Regions from separate parts of the Klebsiella sp. MISC125 genome, predicted to be linked through region 3. Evidence: predicted binding sites of a transcription regulator. Region 3 holds the regulator's gene; each other region holds the start of a gene.

Region 1 (5,942 bases), 2.5 Mb from region 3:
TCCTTTGCTACTATCTACTGGTTATACAGAGGACTGCGCGGATATGAAGGCATCGGTTACGGTGACGTTAAATTTCTGGCCGCTCTTGGGGCCTGGCATGGATGGAGCGTATTACCTCAACTAGTGCTTATTGCAACCATACTCGCATGTGTCACACTTGGGATGAAGATCATAGCGGGAAGAAAAAGGCAGGTATTATACAACCCGCTGCCTTTTGGCCCTTTTCTGGCAGCAGCGGGTCTTTGGTGTGGATGGCAGACGCTTATTAGTCCGCCACCTTAATTTGTGACTGAAGATAATTCTGTAGGCCAATTTTACCGATTAAGTCGAGCTCAGTTTCCAACCAATCAATGTGGCTTTCTTCGTCTGTAAGGATCTCAATTAGCATATCGCGGCTGACGTAGTCATAGACACTATCGGCATAGGCAATAGCTTCTCGCAAATCTTTAGCCCCTTCCAGTTCCAACCGTAAATCAGATTGCAGCATCTCCTCGACATCCTCGCCGATGCGCAGTTTGCCAAGATCTTGCAGGTTAGGGATTCCTTCGAGAAACAAAATACGCTCGATATACTTATCGGCATGTTTCATTTCATCAATGGATTCGTGGTATTCGACATCGTTGAGGCGCATCAGGCCCCAATTCTTAAACATTCTCGCGTGGAGAAAGTATTGATTAATTGCGACAAGCTCATTTCCCAATAATTTATTGAGATAAGTTATGATTTTGACATCACCTTTCATTATATAGTCCCTCCGCTTCCACTTATTGAAGCGTAGTTCGACCTATAGATATGTCAAAAAAAGCAGTCGGGCTTCAGGCAATCTCTTGATATTCTGGCATGCGGGTTAATTCATCTTCCATAATTTCTCGCGCTGCGCGAATGCACTTACCACATTGATTTCCAACAGGAATAAATTTTCTTAGTTGTTGAAAAGACTGGGGGTGGAATTGACGCACAGCCTGACGAATTTTTTTATCGTTTACACCATTACACAGACAAACGTACATACAGACTCCCGTTCAACTTATATGCAAAGTGTAAATGAGAATAGTTATGATTACAATAGCCTGTTTATTAAATATACGACTGCACTAATTTCTGTAAACAATTTCCCTCATTAACTCAAATAGTCGACAGCAAAAAGGGCGCCTAAGCGCCCTTTTCTAATTCAGAACTAATAATTAGCCCAGAACTTTAGCAACAACGCCCGCGCCAACGGTACGGCCGCCTTCACGGATTGCGAAACGCAGACCATCGTCCATCGCGATCGGGTGGATCAGGGTAACAACCATTTTGATGTTGTCGCCCGGCATAACCATCTCTACGCCTTCCGGCAGTTCGATGGTGCCAGTCACGTCAGTTGTACGGAAGTAGAACTGCGGACGGTAGCCTTTGAAGAACGGAGTATGACGGCCGCCTTCATCTTTGGACAGAATGTACACTTCAGATTCGAACTTGGTGTGCGGCTTGATTGAGCCCGGCTTAGCCAGTACCTGGCCACGTTCGATTTCTTCACGTTTGATACCACGCAGCAGAACACCTACGTTCTCACCAGCACGGCCTTCGTCCAGCAGTTTGCGGAACATTTCAACGCCGGTACAGGTAGACTTCGCAGTCTCTTTGATACCAACGATTTCAACTTCTTCGCCAACTTTAACAATACCGCGTTCTACACGACCGGTAACAACGGTACCACGGCCTGAGATGGAGAATACGTCTTCGATAGGCAGCAGGAACGGCTTGTCAATCGCACGCTCTGGTTCCGGGATGTAAGAATCCAGGAAGCCAGCCAGTTCGATGATTTTCGCTTCCCACTCTGCTTCGCCTTCCAGCGCTTTCAGAGCAGAACCACGGATGATCGGAGTGTCATCGCCCGGGAAATCGTACTGAGACAGAAGTTCACGAACTTCCATTTCTACCAGTTCCAGCAGCTCTTCGTCATCAACCATGTCGCATTTGTTCAGGAACACGATGATGTACGGAACGCCTACCTGACGACCCAGCAGGATGTGCTCACGAGTCTGCGGCATCGGGCCGTCAGTCGCAGCAACAACCAGGATCGCGCCATCCATCTGCGCAGCACCGGTGATCATGTTTTTAACATAGTCGGCGTGGCCCGGGCAGTCTACGTGTGCGTAGTGGCGAGTCGGGGTGTCATATTCAACGTGAGAAGTGTTGATGGTGATACCACGAGCTTTTTCTTCCGGCGCGTTATCGATCTGGTCGAATGCGCGAGCAGCACCGCCGTAGGTTTTAGCCAGTACGGTAGTGATTGCAGCGGTCAGAGTAGTTTTACCGTGGTCGACGTGGCCGATGGTGCCAACGTTGACGTGCGGTTTTGTACGTTCAAATTTTTCTTTAGACACGGCTATATTCCTTACTATAGTGCTCTCCCCTTCAGGAGAGAGCACGGGACTTTGGTTTTAACCCTGCGGCTTATTTACCACGGGCTTCGATTACGGCCTGAGCAACGTTATTCGGCGCATCATCATACTTCAGGAACTCCATAGAGTAAGAAGCACGACCTTTGGTCAGAGAACGCAGCTGAGTTGCATATCCAAACATTTCAGACAGCGGAACTTCAGCGTGAATCACAACGCCAGTCACGTTGGATTCCTGACCGCGCAGCATACCGCGACGACGGCTAAGGTCACCGATAACGTCACCAGTATTCTCTTCCGGAGTTTCTACTTCAACCTTCATGATCGGCTCAAGCAGAACTGGTTTCGCTTTCTTAAAGCCATCTTTAAAGGCAATAGAAGCGGCCAGTTTAAACGCCAGTTCGGAGGAGTCAACGTCGTGGTAAGAACCGAAGTGCAGACGCACGCCCAGGTCAACTACCGGGTAACCAGCCAGAGGACCAGCTTTCAGCTGCTCCTGGATGCCTTTATCAACGGCCGGGATGTATTCACCAGGAATTACACCACCTTTGATGTCGTTGATGAACTCGTAACCTTTCGGGTTAGAGCCCGGCTCCAGCGGATACATGTCAATAATGACGTGACCATACTGACCGCGACCACCAGACTGCTTAGCGTGTTTACCTTCGATATCAGTAACTTTCGCGCGAATCGCTTCACGGTAAGCAACCTGAGGTTTACCAACGTTCGCTTCAACGTTGAATTCACGCTTCATACGGTCAACGATGATGTCGAGGTGCAGCTCACCCATACCGGCGATGATAGTCTGGTTAGATTCTTCGTCAGTCCATACGCGGAAAGACGGGTCTTCTTTAGCCAGACGGCCCAGAGCCAGACCCATTTTTTCCTGGTCAGCTTTGGTTTTTGGTTCAACCGCGATAGAGATTACCGGCTCAGGGAATTCCATACGCTCCAGAATGATCGGCGCGTTTGGATCACACAGAGTGTCACCCGTAGTTACGTCTTTCAGACCGATAGCTGCAGCGATGTCGCCCGCGCGAACTTCTTTGATCTCTTCACGCTTGTTAGCGTGCATCTGAACGATACGACCAAAACGCTCACGTGCTGCTTTCACGGAGTTCAGGATGGTATCACCAGAGTTAACCACACCGGAATACACGCGGAAGAAGGTCAGGTTACCTACAAACGGGTCGGTCGCGATTTTAAATGCCAGAGCAGCAAACGGCTCATCATCGCTAGCGTGACGTTCAGCAGGAGTATCTTTACCGTCGTCCAACATACCGTTGATCGCAGGTACATCAACCGGGGATGGCAGGTAATCAATTACCGCATCCAGCATCGCCTGAACACCTTTGTTCTTGAACGCAGAACCACAGGTTACCAGGATGATTTCGTTGTTCAGAACGCGCTGACGCAGAGCTACTTTGATCTCTTCTTCAGTCAGTTCTTCACCACCCAGGTATTTCTCCATCAGCTCTTCAGAAGCTTCAGCAGCGGACTCGATCAGGTTCTGGTGCCATTCTTCGGCCAGGTCCTGCATGTCAGCTGGAATATCTTCGTAAGTGAAGGTTACACCTGCGTCTTCTTCGCTCCAGTTGATGGCTTTCATTTTCACCAGGTCAACAACACCAGTGAAATGCTCTTCAGCACCAATTGCCAGCTGCAGCGGAACCGGAGTCGCGCCCAGACGGGATTTGATCTGACCAACAACTTTCAGGAAGTTCGCACCCATACGGTCCATTTTGTTAACGAACGCAATGCGTGGAACTTTATATTTGTTTGCCTGACGCCATACGGTTTCAGACTGCGGCTGAACACCACCAACTGCGCAGTAAACCATTACCGCACCATCAAGAACACGCATGGAACGTTCTACTTCGATTGTGAAGTCAACGTGCCCCGGGGTGTCGATGATGTTTACGCGATGCGGCTCATACTGCTTAGCCATACCAGACCAAAATGCAGTAGTCGCTGCGGAAGTGATAGTGATACCACGTTCCTGTTCCTGTTCCATCCAGTCCATGGTGGCAGCGCCGTCATGAACTTCACCGATCTTATGGTTTACACCGGTGTAGAACAGAATACGTTCGGTAGTAGTAGTTTTACCGGCGTCGATGTGCGCACTGATACCAATGTTACGGTAGCGTGCGATGGGTGTTGTACGAGCCATTTGATTCCTCGTTTATTTCTTTAGGCGTTCAGTTAAGTTATCCAAAACGGGCGACTTACTTGAAGCGCCCGCTTGGTGACTATGACTCCGAAGGGATTACCAACGGTAGTGTGCGAACGCCTTGTTGGCTTCTGCCATGCGGTGAACGTCTTCACGTTTCTTAACTGCAGTACCTTTGTTGTCTGCAGCATCAGAGAGTTCGTTCGCCAGACGCAGAGCCATGGATTTATCACCACGTTTACGAGCAGCTTCAACGATCCAACGCATTGCCAGGGCATTACGACGAACCGGACGGACTTCAACTGGTACCTGATAAGTAGAACCACCAACACGGCGAGACTTAACTTCTACAGTCGGGCGCACGTTGTCGAGAGCGACTTCGAAAGCTTCCAGTTCATTTTTACCAGAGCGCTGAGCCAGGGTCTCCAGCGCGCTGTATACGATTGCTTCTGCAGTAGATTTTTTACCATCTACCATCAGGATATTGACAAATTTAGCCAGCAGTTCTGATCCGAACTTAGGATCCGGCAGGATTTTACGCTGACCAATGACGCGACGACGTGGCATGGAAATACTCCGTTGTTAATTCAGGATTGTCCAAAACTCAAAGAGTTTAGTTTGACATTAATATAAAACGTTTGGCCTTACTTAACGGAGAACCATTAAGCCTTAGGACGTTTCACGCCATACTTGGAGCGTGCTTGCTTACGGTCTTTAACGCCGGAGCAGTCAAGCGCACCACGAACGGTGTGGTAACGAACACCCGGAAGGTCTTTTACACGACCGCCACGGATCAGGATCACGGAGTGCTCCTGCAGGTTGTGGCCTTCACCACCGATATATGAAGAAACTTCAAAACCGTTAGTCAAACGAACACGACATACTTTACGCAGTGCGGAGTTCGGTTTTTTAGGAGTGGTAGTATATACACGAGTACATACGCCACGTTTCTGCGGGCAGGCTTCCAGCGCAGGCACGTTGCTCTTTGCAACTTTGCGTGCGCGTGGTTTGCGTACCAGCTGGTTAATTGTTGCCATTAAATAGCTCCTGGTTTTAGCTTTTGCTTCGTAAACATGTAATAAATCGCCTCATATAATATGAGGACGCAGAATTCTAGGGCGGTGCTGAAAAGGTGTCAAGAAATATACAACGATCCCGCCATTACCAGGCTAATTGCCCAGGGTGTTTGACTGTAAGTCTGACGAAATCAGTATAGCTAAGCCTGACGACACTGTCCGCAATTTGACCACCCAGCCCACGGGCTTCGATATCTTCTTGCAGAACATGAATGGTTATGGGGGCAGATTGCAGAATTTCAAGGAAGCGACTCCCGGCAACTGCTGCGACGACGCCATCAGACATCAGCAGGAGATCGTCTCCTTCTTTTA
Region 2 (5,942 bases), 2.5 Mb from region 3:
CAATTGTTTTTTCCTGAGGAAGATGCTGAGTGAAACCAGAGGTGATGGTATCGGTAAATCGCGTCCCCACGCAGATTATCGTATCGGCATTTTCAATCGCTTCACGAGTTTTATCAGCGCTGGCGATCCCGCTGTAGGTTCCGACAAAACCCGGCTGCTGTTCATCAAAAAGCCCTTTCCCCATCAGCATCGTGGCATAAGAAATCGGCGTTTTCGCCACCCACTCTCTGAGCGTGTTTTGCAACCCATAACGCTGGGCGAGGAAATCAGCCAGCAGCGATACGCGACGGCTGCTTCTTAGCATCAACTCCGCATGCTCACGAAAGCCGATCAGTTGGTTCTCATCAGCGGGCAAGCTTTCTATAAGCAAACGGCTGGCTGGCGGCGTAGCCTTTGCTCTTGCAACATCGGCGGGTAGCATCAGATAGCCAGGACGATGGTGAGTTAGCATCTCGCTCAATACGCGATCGATCTCATGGCAGGCATTTCCCGTCGCCAGCACAGCTTGAGAGCAGGTAATGTGCTCACTCATACGCGAGAAATGGCTAAAGTCACCATCACCGAGCGTATGGTGCAGCAATTCACCTCGCTGCTGCGCGCCGGTACAGGGGGCTCCCACGATATGCAGGACTGGAATATGCTCTGCATAGCTCCCGGCAATACCGTTAAGTGCGCTCAGTTCACCGACGCCAAAAGTAGTCAGTAGCGCGCCGGCGCCTTTGATACGCGCATAGCCATCGGCGGCATAGGCCGCGTTTAACTCATTAGCACAACCTACCCACCCTAAGTCCTGATGCGCAATCACGCTGTCGAGGAACTGTAAATTGTAATCTCCAGGGACGCCAAACAAGCGGTCAATGCCGCAATCTACGAGACGATCCAGTAGGTAATCGCCAATAGTGTAAGTCGGTTGCATATCCATACTCTCCTCTCGTGCAGGTAAGTTGAGTATTGAATACGCTGATGCGCTGTCCAGATTCCGCACCACAAATGTGGTGGAAAGCAAAATTTACGTGTTTGGGGAGTGTACTCAGCGGCAAACATTCTTTAGTGTAAACGTATACACACCCTGTTTTATCTGCGGAGGAAGTATGGTTTACCAGGCAAATGCGACGCGATATCAGACGATGGAATACCGCCGTTGCGGCCATAGCGGATTGAAGCTACCGGCTATATCTCTTGGACTTTGGCACAATTTTGGCGATGAAACTTTGGTGGAAAACAGCCGTCAGCTTCTGCGCCATGCATTCGATCTCGGCATTACTCATTTCGATTTAGCGAACAACTACGGGCCGCCTCCGGGTTCGGCGGAGAGCAATTTCGGTCGGATCCTGAGGGAAGATTTCTTGCCTTATCGTGACGAACTGATCATCTCCAGTAAAGCCGGCTACACCATGTGGGACGGGCCCTATGGCGATTGGGGCTCACGCAAGTATCTGGTTGCCAGCCTCGATCAAAGTCTGAAGCGAATGGGGCTGGAATATGTCGATATTTTCTACCATCATCGCCCGGATCCCGAGACACCACTTCAGGAAACGATGCGCGCGCTGGATCATATCGTTCGCCAGGGTAAAGCCCTGTACATCGGGTTATCTAACTACCCGCTCGAACAAGCCCGGGAAGCCGTCAGCATCCTCAACGATCTCGGCACGCCGTGTCTGATTCATCAACCCAAATATTCGATGTTTGAACGCTGGGTTGAAGATGGGCTTCTGGATTTCCTGCAAACCTCGGGGGTGGGAAGCATAGCGTTTTCACCGCTGGCGGGCGGTCAGTTGACCAACCGTTATCTACATGGGATCCCAGCGGACTCGCGCGCCGCCAGCGGCAGCCGTTTTCTACAACCGGATCAGCTCACTGATGACAAACTGGAGAAAGTTCGTCAACTGAATGCGCTGGCCGAATCTCGTGGGCAGAAGCTCTCGCAGATGGCGCTGGCTTGGGTACTGCGTGAGGAGAAAGTGACCTCAGTGCTGATTGGCGCAAGCAAAACCTCCCAATTGGATGACGCGGTTGGCATGCTGGGAAATCGCCATTTCAGCACCGAAGAAAATGCAGCCATTAACGCGATCCTTGCGGTGTAAACTCATTTTTACTTTAGCAAAAAGTGCTCTCCCTTGCGATTTAGGAGTTCAGCCGATGCGATGGGGCTTTACCGCCCCGTAATATCAGGTTAACAGGCCGACAACGGCCCCGATCGTGAAGGAGAAGAGTATGTTCAGGTCACTGATTCTGGCTGCAGTACTACTGGCTACAGCGCCATTGGTCGCTAATGCTGGTGAAATCACCCTGTTGCCATCAATAAAATTACAAATTGGCGATCGCGACAATTACGGTAACTACTGGGACGGTGGCGGCTGGCGCAACCGTGACTACTGGCGCAAAAACTATGAATGGCGCGATAACCGCTGGCATCGTCACGATAACGGCTGGCATCGCGGCTGGGATAAACGTAAGGCTTACGAGCGCGGCTATCGCGAAGGCTGGAACGATCGCGATGACCGACACGGCGGCCGGGGACGTGGGCCAGGCGGTGGCCGCGGGCATGGCCACGGGCATCACTAACAGCATGGGGAGCCAGATGGCTCCCCATTTTATTTAAGGATTAGCCAAATATCGTCCCGACGATCAGCCAACCGTTCAGAACTACCACAATCGCGACTATCGCCCATCCCAGCAATTTCACCCATCGGGCATTAACTAAATCACCCATCAGCTGCGGATTACTGGTGAAGATCAGCAGCGGCACCAGCGCCAGTGCAATACCAAAGCTCAGCAAGACCTGACTCATGACCAAAATGCGAGTGGGATCCAGCCCCATCAAAATAACAATGAATGACGGTAACATGGTAATCGTCCGGCGAACCCAAAGTGGAATATGAAAGCGGATAAAACCTTGCATTACCACCTGCCCCGCCAGCGTACCCACAACCGTAGATGACAATCCCGCAGCCACCAGACTAAGGCCAAAAATAGTCGCCGCCGCATGGCTCAACAACGGTTCCAACGTCAGGTAAGCCTGATCCAGGTCAGCAATCCCCGTATGACCATTAAAATGAAAAGCTGCGGCGGCGGTCGCCATCATCGCCAGGTTCACAAAGCCTGCAATAGTCATGGCAATCGCCACATCCCAGCGCGTCGCGTTATAGCGCTCTTTACGTGTCCCACCGTGTAGATGCTGAGTTAGTGAAGAATGTAAGTAGATGACGTGGGGCATAATGGTCGCCCCCAGCACACCGGCGGCAAGAAATACCGCTTCGCTGGTGGGTAACGATGGAATGAGCATCCCTTTTGCCAGCGGTGCCAACGCCGGCTGGGAGAATATCAACTCAACAACGTACGCCACGGCGACAAACAGCAGCAAGCCACCAATCACTTTCTCCAGCGGTTTTTGTCCACGACTCTGAAGCATCAAAATCAAGAAGGTTGCCACACCGGTCAGTACCGCCCCTTGCAGTAAGGAGACGCCAAGAATCAACTTAAAGCCGATGGCCGCGCCGATGAATTCAGCAAGATCGGTCGCCATAGCGATGATCTCAGCCTGTACCCAATAAAACCACACCACCGGACGCGGATAATGGTCGCGAATCTGTTCCGCCAAATTTTTGCCAGTAGCAATGCCCAGCTTCGCCGACATCACCTGAATCAGCATCGCCATCAGGTTCGCCCAGACCACAACCCACAGCAATTGGTAGCCAAAGCTGGCCCCGGCCTGAATGTTGGTGGCGAAATTACCCGGGTCGATATAGCCAATGGCAGCAATGAACGCAGGCCCCATCAAAGCGAGCTTAATCTTGCGCGCTGCGCGACCGCTGCTATTCTCAACGCGACTGCTTGTCATTTTCTGCCTCTGGAAATATAGCCTTTGCTATGTTTTATGCTATCAAAATGCGAATGATTATCAAGCTCATTTAAAAAGGTGATGATAATTGCTGTGATAGAAGGGAACGATAGCGGGTCGGCAACTGAAAACTGCAGCTGATAAATTGCATTTATACGACCTTCAGAATAGTACAACGATGCAACTTTTAAAACCTTTACGCAACATAACAAAAATGCATGGTTGATCACTATTTTTGCCATTAGTCACATATGCTTGCAATAGTGTGTGCTAGCTCTCGTTTTCTTTGCTCTCGTTACATAGAATGTGCAAAGAAATTTAACCTGCCTCATATTTGGAGCAAATATGGACCGCGTCTTGCACTTTATTCTCGCGATCGTAGTGGTTGCTATTCTGGCCCTGTTGGCTAGCCACAACCGTAAGCAGATTCGTATTCGTTATGTCATTCAACTGCTTGTCATTGAAGTTCTGCTGGCCTGGTTCTTCCTGAACTCTGACATTGGTCTGGGTTTTGTGAAAGGATTCTCCGAGATGTTCGAAAAACTCCTCGGGTTCGCCAATGAAGGGACAGACTTCGTCTTCGGCAGCATGAACGACAAAGGCCTGGCTTTCTTCTTCCTGAAAGTGTTGTGCCCAATCGTCTTCATCTCTGCGCTGATCGGTATTTTGCAGCATATCCGTATTCTGCCTATCGTCATTCGCGCCATCGGTACCGTGCTGTCCAAAATTAACGGCATGGGCAAGCTGGAATCCTTTAACGCAGTCAGCTCGCTGATTCTGGGCCAGTCCGAAAACTTCATCGCCTATAAAGATATCCTCGGCAAAATGTCCCGCAACCGCATGTACACTATGGCGGCAACGGCGATGTCTACCGTATCCATGTCTATCGTGGGCGCATACATGACCATGCTGCAGCCGAAATACGTTGTTGCGGCACTGGTACTTAACATGTTCAGCACCTTTATTGTGCTGTCATTAATTAACCCGTATCGCGTTGATGAAAGTGAAGAAAATCTGCAGATGTCTAACCTGCATGAAGGACAAAGCTTCTTCGAAATGCTGGGGGAATACATCCTTGCGGGCTTTAAGGTAGCGATTATCGTTGCCGCGATGCTGATCGGTTTTATCGCACTGATTTCTGCGCTGAATGCCCTGTTTGCCACCGTTACCGGCTGGTTCGGCTATAGCATTTCCTTCCAGGGGATCCTCGGCTACATCTTCTATCCGGTCGCATGGATAATGGGCGTACCGGCGGGCGAAGCGTTGCAAGTGGGAAGCATTATGGCCACCAAACTGGTTTCTAACGAATTCGTCGCCATGATGGATCTGCAGAAAGTGGCCTCAACCCTATCTCCACGTGCGGAAGGCATCATCTCCATCTTCCTGGTATCCTTTGCCAACTTCTCCTCAATCGGTATCATCGCCGGCGCGATTAAAGGGCTGAATGAAGAGCAAGGTAACGTGGTTTCCCGCTTCGGCCTGAAGCTGCTTTACGGTTCTACTCTGGTGAGTGTGCTTTCTGCATCTATCGCTGCACTGGTATTGTAATCTGTAACTTGTATTGCAAAAGCCGGGCGCGTCCCGGCTTTTTCATGCCTGCAGCTCGCTCAGTGGCTGCGGCTTGCCAATCAAATAGCCCTGTAAATAGTCGACCCCTAGCTGTAGAAGCTTTTCCCTCTGTTCCTGAGTTTCAACATACTCTGCAACTACCTTCATATTCTTTACCTTCGCCATTTCAATAATCGATTTGATCATGATGGTATCTAGCGGATCGGTCTCAATATCGCGCACAAAGCAACCGTCTATTTTAACGATATCAGCCTGTAAACTTTTCAGGCGTTCATAGTTAGCGTAGCCGGTACCAAAGTCATCAATGGCGATACTACACCCAAAATTTCGTAGCAGGTGAATATTATGCAGACTGGTTTCAACATCAGAAAATGCCTGCTCTTCAGTCACTTCGATGGTTATGACCTCTGGTGACAAGTTATAGCGCTTAAACAGTGAGATAATTTGTGCTGCGCTATCGTTTTGCATCAACGTGTAAGGCATTAAATTGACGGAGAAATGCATCCCTGGATATTGATGCGCCGTACTGAAT
Region 3 (5,942 bases):
GTGGCAAACGTAGTACGCTGGCGCTGGCTATCGCCGGTGTGACAGCACTGTCAGGTTTTGCAATGGTACCGGATGCGAAAGCAGAAGGGTTCATTGATGATTCAACGTTAACCGGCGGCATCTATTATTGGCAGCGTGAGCGTGACCGTAAAGATGTGACCGACGGTGACAAATACAAAACTAACCTTTCTCACTCCACCTGGAACGCCAACCTGGATTTCCAGTCTGGCTATGCTGCCGACATGTTCGGTATTGATGTTGCCGCCTTTACCGCCATCGAAATGGGCGAAAGCAGTGACAGCGGCCACCCGAACGAAATCGCTTTCTCCTCGCGCAATAAAACTTACGATGAAGACTATTCCGGTGATAAGAGCGGGATCAGTCTGTACAAAGCAGCCGCCAAATTTAAATTTGGCCCGGCATGGGCACGTGCAGGCTATATCCAGCCTACCGGTCAAACATTGCTGGCTCCGCACTGGAGCTTTATGCCGGGTACTTACCAGGGTGCTGAAGCCGGTGCCAACTTTGATTATGGTGATACGGGCGCGCTGAGTTTCTCCTATATGTGGACAAACGAATATAAAGCACCGTGGCACATTGAAATGGACGAGTTCTACCAGAACGATAAGAAAACCAAGGTTGATTATCTCCACTCTCTCGGCGCCAAGTATGATTTTAAAAATGACCTCGTGCTGGAAGCCGCATTTGGCCAGGCACAGGGTTACATCGACCAGTATTTCGCTAAGGCCAGCTACAAATTTGATATCGCAGGCACGCCGCTAAACACCAGCTACCAGTTCTACGGTACTCGCGATAAAGTCAGTAACGGCGGGGCGAACGATATTTATGATGGTACCGCCTGGCTGCAGGCATTGACCTTTGGCTATAAAGTTGCCGATGTTCTCGACCTGCGCCTGGAAGGAACCTGGGTTAAAGCCGATGGTCAGCAGGGCTACTTCCTGCAACGTATGACGCCGACTTACGCCTCATCTAACGGTCGTCTCGATGTCTGGTGGGATAACCGCTCTGACTTCAACGCCAACGGTGAAAAAGCGGTGTTCTTCGGGGCGATGTATGACATGAAGAACTGGAATATGCCGGGTTGGGCCTTCGGCGCGTCCTACGTTTATGCATGGGATGCAAAACCAGGAAAAATGTCTTCTCCTGATGCTTACTACAACCCTGACAAACGTCTGGAAGAGTCAGCCTACAGCCTGGATGCGATGTACACCGTACAGGAAGGACGTGCGAAGGGTACGCTGTTTAAACTGCACTTTACTCAATACGACAACCACTCCGATATCCCAAGCTGGAGCGGCGGCTACGGCAACATCTTCCAGGATGAGCGCGACGTGAAGTTCATGGTTATTGCTCCATTCACCATTTTCTGATGCCAGTGCGGCGGGCATGAGCCTGCCGCAATTTCCCGAGGTCGATTATGAAGAAGCTATTGCTTGTCGCTATTATGGCGGCAGGTCTGGTTGCCTGCACGCAGTCGCCAGCGCCGAAAGAGGATTCAAAGTTAAAAGATGCCTACAGCGCCTGTATTAATACTGCTGAAGGTAACCCAGATAAAGTCGAAGCCTGCCAGAGCGTATTAGACGTTCTGAAGCAAGAGAAGCAGCATCAGCAGTTCGCCACCCAGGAAAGCGTGCGAGTACTGGATTACCAGCAATGTATCCAGGCGCGTAAAACCGGTAACGATCAGGCTGTACAGTCGCGCTGTGACCAGATTTGGAAAGAGATTCGTAGCAACAACACGAAACCCTGATTTTTACTTTTCGTAGCCATAAAAAAAGCCAACCATCAGGTTGGCTTTTTGCTGCTTACGCAACGGGGAATTACTTTTCCACCGCGTCGTGGGCATGTTCATCTTCGCGGCAATCGCCTTCTGCACAGTGACCGTACAGGTACAGGCTGTGGTTGGTGAGGCGAATACCGTGTCGGGAGGCAATCTCACGCTGACGAGCTTCAATTGAGTCATCGCTAAATTCGATCACTTTGCCGCAATCGAGGCAAATCAGGTGATCATGATGATGCTGCTGCGTCAGTTCGAAAACGGATTTACCACCTTCGAAATTATGACGAGTGACGATGCCGGCGTCGTCGAACTGGTTCAGTACGCGGTAGACGGTGGCCAGGCCAATCTCTTCACCCATATCAATCAGGCGTTTATATAAGTCTTCCGCACTGACATGATGGTTATCCGGTTCCTGCAGGACTTCCAGGATTTTTAATCGTGGAAGTGTTACTTTCAGGCCAGCCTTCTTTAATGCGGTATTGTTGTCAGTCATGCGGAATCTGTCCTGTTGCTAAACGATCTACTTCCATCAGCGGAAGTAATACAGAGAATCACCCGATGTAATGCGTCTCATTATAGAACTGCCATGGTGAAATGAAAACTGCAAGCATCGGGCCTTGTATGCTGTCAAAAACGAGGCACTGGCTACAAAGTGCTTCACGTGACCTCGTTAAATCAGAGGACATTGTACAGATATGTGATTAAAAGTTAAAAACTTGTAGCTATAACTTTGATTGCTTTTATCTATTAATTCGGCGAAATCTGACGATAACGCCGTTTAGACTCAGGCATTCTTGATTTCTTCGAGGTGCAGCTCTTCAGAAATCTGTTTTACCCATTTTTCCACGCGTTCGTTAGTCAGTTCTGGCTGACGGTCTTCGTCGATGGCCAGACCCACGAAGTGGTCATCATCTGCCAGACCTTTAGATGCTTCGAAATGATATCCAGCAGTCGGCCAGTGACCAACGATAGTGGCGCCGCGCGGTTCGATGATGTCGCGAATGGTACCCAGCGCATCACAGAAGTATTCAGCGTAGTCTTCCTGATCGCCGCAGCCAAACAGCGCGACCAGTTTGCCGTCGAAATCGACTTCTTCCAGCGTCGGGAAGAAATCATCCCAGTCACACTGTGCTTCACCGTAGTACCAGGTTGGAATGCCGAGCAGCAGAATATCGTGAGCTTGCAGATCTTCTTTGCTGCTCTTGGCAATGTCGCGAACATCAGCAACATCTTTACCAAGCTGCTTTTGAATCATTTTTGCAATATTTTCGGTGTTGCCGGTGTCGCTGCCAAAAAAGATGCCGATGATTGCCATGAGTAAAATAACCTCTTGAAACTTAATGATGTGGTAGGGACTTAAATGCCCACAGATAGGGGCAATGATAGCAGAACTGAGAAGGGCGCGGAAACAGCAATCACGCCCGACTGCACACTCTGCTACATGAAAGCTTATTTTTTGAGGGTTTTAGGCTTTATCCTGGCTGCGCAGGGCCGCCAGTTGGTTCATCAGCATCTCTTCAATCAGATCGCTGCGGTTCATGTTGCGGGCTTCGGCCAGCTCATTGAGCGCATCAACCGCATCGGCATTGAGCTTCAGCTCAACGCGCTTCAAACCGCGAACTTTATCGCGCTTGAGCTGATTGCGTTTGTTGATACGCAGCTGTTCGTCGCGTGAAAGCGGATTGGTTTTCGGTCTACCCGGCCGACGCTCGGTTGCGAACAAATCTAATGTCGTACGGTCCGTTTGTTCTTTTGCCATGATTCAGAGTGACTTCGGGGGAAACAAGCTGTCGGGCATAGCCGACGCAGATAGCCCGCCATAATACATCAGGCGAGGGGCTGCGCCAACGACCGCGGGCATTCTGCCGCGCGGTCGGGCAGATTTTAGCCAGTTACGCGGCTATGGAGGTCAAATAACGGCGTATTGCCCGTAAAACGGCCTCTGGTTTTTCTGCATGTACCCAATGTCCGGCTCCGGCAATCACATGGGCCCGTGCCTGGGGGAATTGAGCCAGCAGAGCCTCACGGTAGGCATCGGTTACGTAGGGTGAGTTACCGCCGGGGATAAACTGCGCCGGATGCGGCCAGGCGGGGATGGTTTGCCAGCCGACGATATTGTCATATTGCTCCCACAATACCGGCACGTTAAACCGCCACTGACCGTCCACAAAGGATTTCAGCAGGAACTGAATGACGCCTTCTTCATGAAGGTGTTCGCGCATAACCGTCGCTGCCTGCTGGCGAGTGGCCGCGTGGGCGTCGGTCACGGCATTGATGGCGGCGAAGATTTCATCATGGCGACGAACGTGATAATCCACAGGGGCAATATCTATCGCAACCAGGCCCGCAATGCGCTCCGGGGCCAGCGCGCTCAGCGCCATGACCGCCTTGCCGCCCATTGAGTGACCAATAAAGGTCGCTTTTTCTATTTGGTATTCATTGAGAGTATCAATCAAATCCTGAGCCATCGCGGCATAGGTCATCTCTGGTGCGCGCGGGGAAAGACCGTGATTTCGCATATCGACCTGTAAAATATCGTAGTCAGCGACCAGATCGCGGGCGAGGATCCCAAGGTTATCCAGACTGCCAAAAAGGCCATGGACCAGGACGATAGGGGGATTATTGTGCGGATTCTGTGCAGATTGCGCTCGGCTATTTAATTTCATGGCAAAGTTCTTTTTTTCGCTCCGTCGGGTTAGGGTATTATGTTGGACATTCTGCCATCCGGCTGCAAGACCCGGAAGATTTCCGAGTTTTACCGCCATCCTGGTTTGACGCTATCCGCGGTTGGGATTTGTCCTTATAATCCCGACAACTTGTATTCAGAAAAGATATCGTACTGGATTAAGATGAAAACAATTGAAGTTGATGATGAACTCTATAGCTATATTGCCAGCCACACCAAGCATATTGGCGAGAGTGCATCCGACATTTTACGGCGCATGTTGAAGTTTTCCGCCGTTTCCCAGCCTGCCGCACCGGTAGCGAAAGTCGTTCCGGCTCCGGCGCCAACGCCTGTCGTTGAAGTGAAACCCGCCAATCCTCTGAAGGATAAAGTCCGCGCCATGCGCGAGCTGCTGCTATCTGATGAGTACGCCGAACAAAAACGCGCGGTAAACCGTTTCATGCTGGTTCTGACTACCCTCTACTCCTTAGACAGCAAAGGCTTTGCGGAGGCGACCGAGTCTCTGCATGGGCGCACTCGCGTCTATTTCGCTGAAGATGAGCGGACGCTACAGAAAAATGGTAATCAGACAAAACCTAAGCAGGTTCCGGGCACGCCGTGGTGGGTTATTACAAATACCAATACCGGCCGCAAATGCAGCATGATTGAACATATCATGCAGTCAATGCAGTTCCCTGCTGAATTGATCGAAAAGGTTTGCGGTACGATCTAGTCATTTAACTTTTGCACCAGAAGGATCAGGCAATGGCAATCGATAAGCGCGCAGGTCAACCTGCGCAACAGAGTGATTTGATTAACGTCGCCCAACTGACCGCCCAGTACTATGTGCTGAAGCCAGAAGTGGGCAATGCGGAACATGCTGTGAAGTTTGGCACCTCCGGCCACCGCGGCAGCGCGGCGCGCCACAACTTCAACGAGCAGCATATTCTGGCGATTGCCCAGGCAATTGCTGAAGACCGCGCAAAGAACGGGATCACCGGCCCATGCTACGTCGGGAAGGACACCCACGCGCTATCCGAACCTGCTTTCATTTCCGTACTGGAAGTGCTGGCGGCGAACGGTGTTGATGTCATCGTTCAGGAAAATAACGGTTTCACCCCGACGCCGGCGATTTCTAATGCGATTCTGGTGCACAACAAGAAAGGCGGCCCACAGGCTGACGGCATCGTCATTACTCCGTCCCATAACCCGCCGGAAGACGGTGGTATCAAGTACAATCCGCCGAACGGTGGCCCGGCTGATACCAACGTGACTAAAGTTGTTGAAAATCGCGCTAACGAACTGCTGGCTGCTGGCCTGCAGGGCGTGAAGCGTATTTCTCTTGATGCGGCGCTGGCCTCAGGTCATGTGAAAGAGCAGGATTTGGTGCAGCCGTTTATCGAAGGGCTGGCGGATATCGTCGATATGGCGGCTATCCAGAAAGCGGGCCTGACGCTGGGTGTTGATCCGCTTGGT

Evidence for each region. The regulator Fur, encoded in region 3, represses iron uptake genes when iron is present. The targets are predictions, from matches to a motif close to ATAATAATGAGAACNACTATCAA.
Region 1: the regulator Fur is predicted to act here: its motif matches at 1,045-1,067, upstream of bfd (bacterioferritin-associated ferredoxin).
Region 2: the regulator Fur is predicted to act here: its motif matches at 3,883-3,905, upstream of ACMYSL_RS08510 (Nramp family divalent metal transporter).

What each region holds. Positions count from the first base shown of each region.
Region 1 is NZ_CP180448.1:549,519-555,460, reverse strand. It holds gene ACMYSL_RS02545 (prepilin peptidase) at 1-282, shown strand, start outside; gene bfr (bacterioferritin) at 266-742, opposite strand; gene bfd (bacterioferritin-associated ferredoxin) at 816-1,010, opposite strand; gene tuf (elongation factor Tu) at 1,185-2,369, opposite strand; gene fusA (elongation factor G) at 2,440-4,554, opposite strand; gene rpsG (30S ribosomal protein S7) at 4,651-5,121, opposite strand; gene rpsL (30S ribosomal protein S12) at 5,217-5,591, opposite strand; gene tusB (sulfurtransferase complex subunit TusB) at 5,716-5,942, opposite strand, start outside.
Region 2 is NZ_CP180448.1:1,775,789-1,781,730, reverse strand. It holds gene ACMYSL_RS08525 (alpha-keto acid decarboxylase family protein) at 1-916, opposite strand, end outside; gene mgrA (L-glyceraldehyde 3-phosphate reductase) at 1,092-2,084, shown strand; gene ACMYSL_RS08515 (DUF2502 domain-containing protein) at 2,215-2,565, shown strand; gene ACMYSL_RS08510 (Nramp family divalent metal transporter) at 2,606-3,841, opposite strand; gene ACMYSL_RS08505 (NupC/NupG family nucleoside CNT transporter) at 4,187-5,389, shown strand; gene ACMYSL_RS08500 (EAL domain-containing protein) at 5,432-5,942, opposite strand, start outside.
Region 3 is NZ_CP180448.1:4,316,741-4,322,682, reverse strand. It holds gene chiP (chitoporin ChiP) at 1-1,391, shown strand, start outside; gene chiQ (ChiQ/YbfN family lipoprotein) at 1,439-1,771, shown strand; gene fur (ferric iron uptake transcriptional regulator) at 1,842-2,294, opposite strand; gene fldA (flavodoxin FldA) at 2,586-3,116, opposite strand; gene ybfE (LexA regulated protein) at 3,267-3,560, opposite strand; gene ybfF (esterase) at 3,694-4,467, opposite strand; gene seqA (replication initiation negative regulator SeqA) at 4,651-5,199, shown strand; gene pgm (phosphoglucomutase (alpha-D-glucose-1,6-bisphosphate-dependent)) at 5,232-5,942, shown strand, end outside.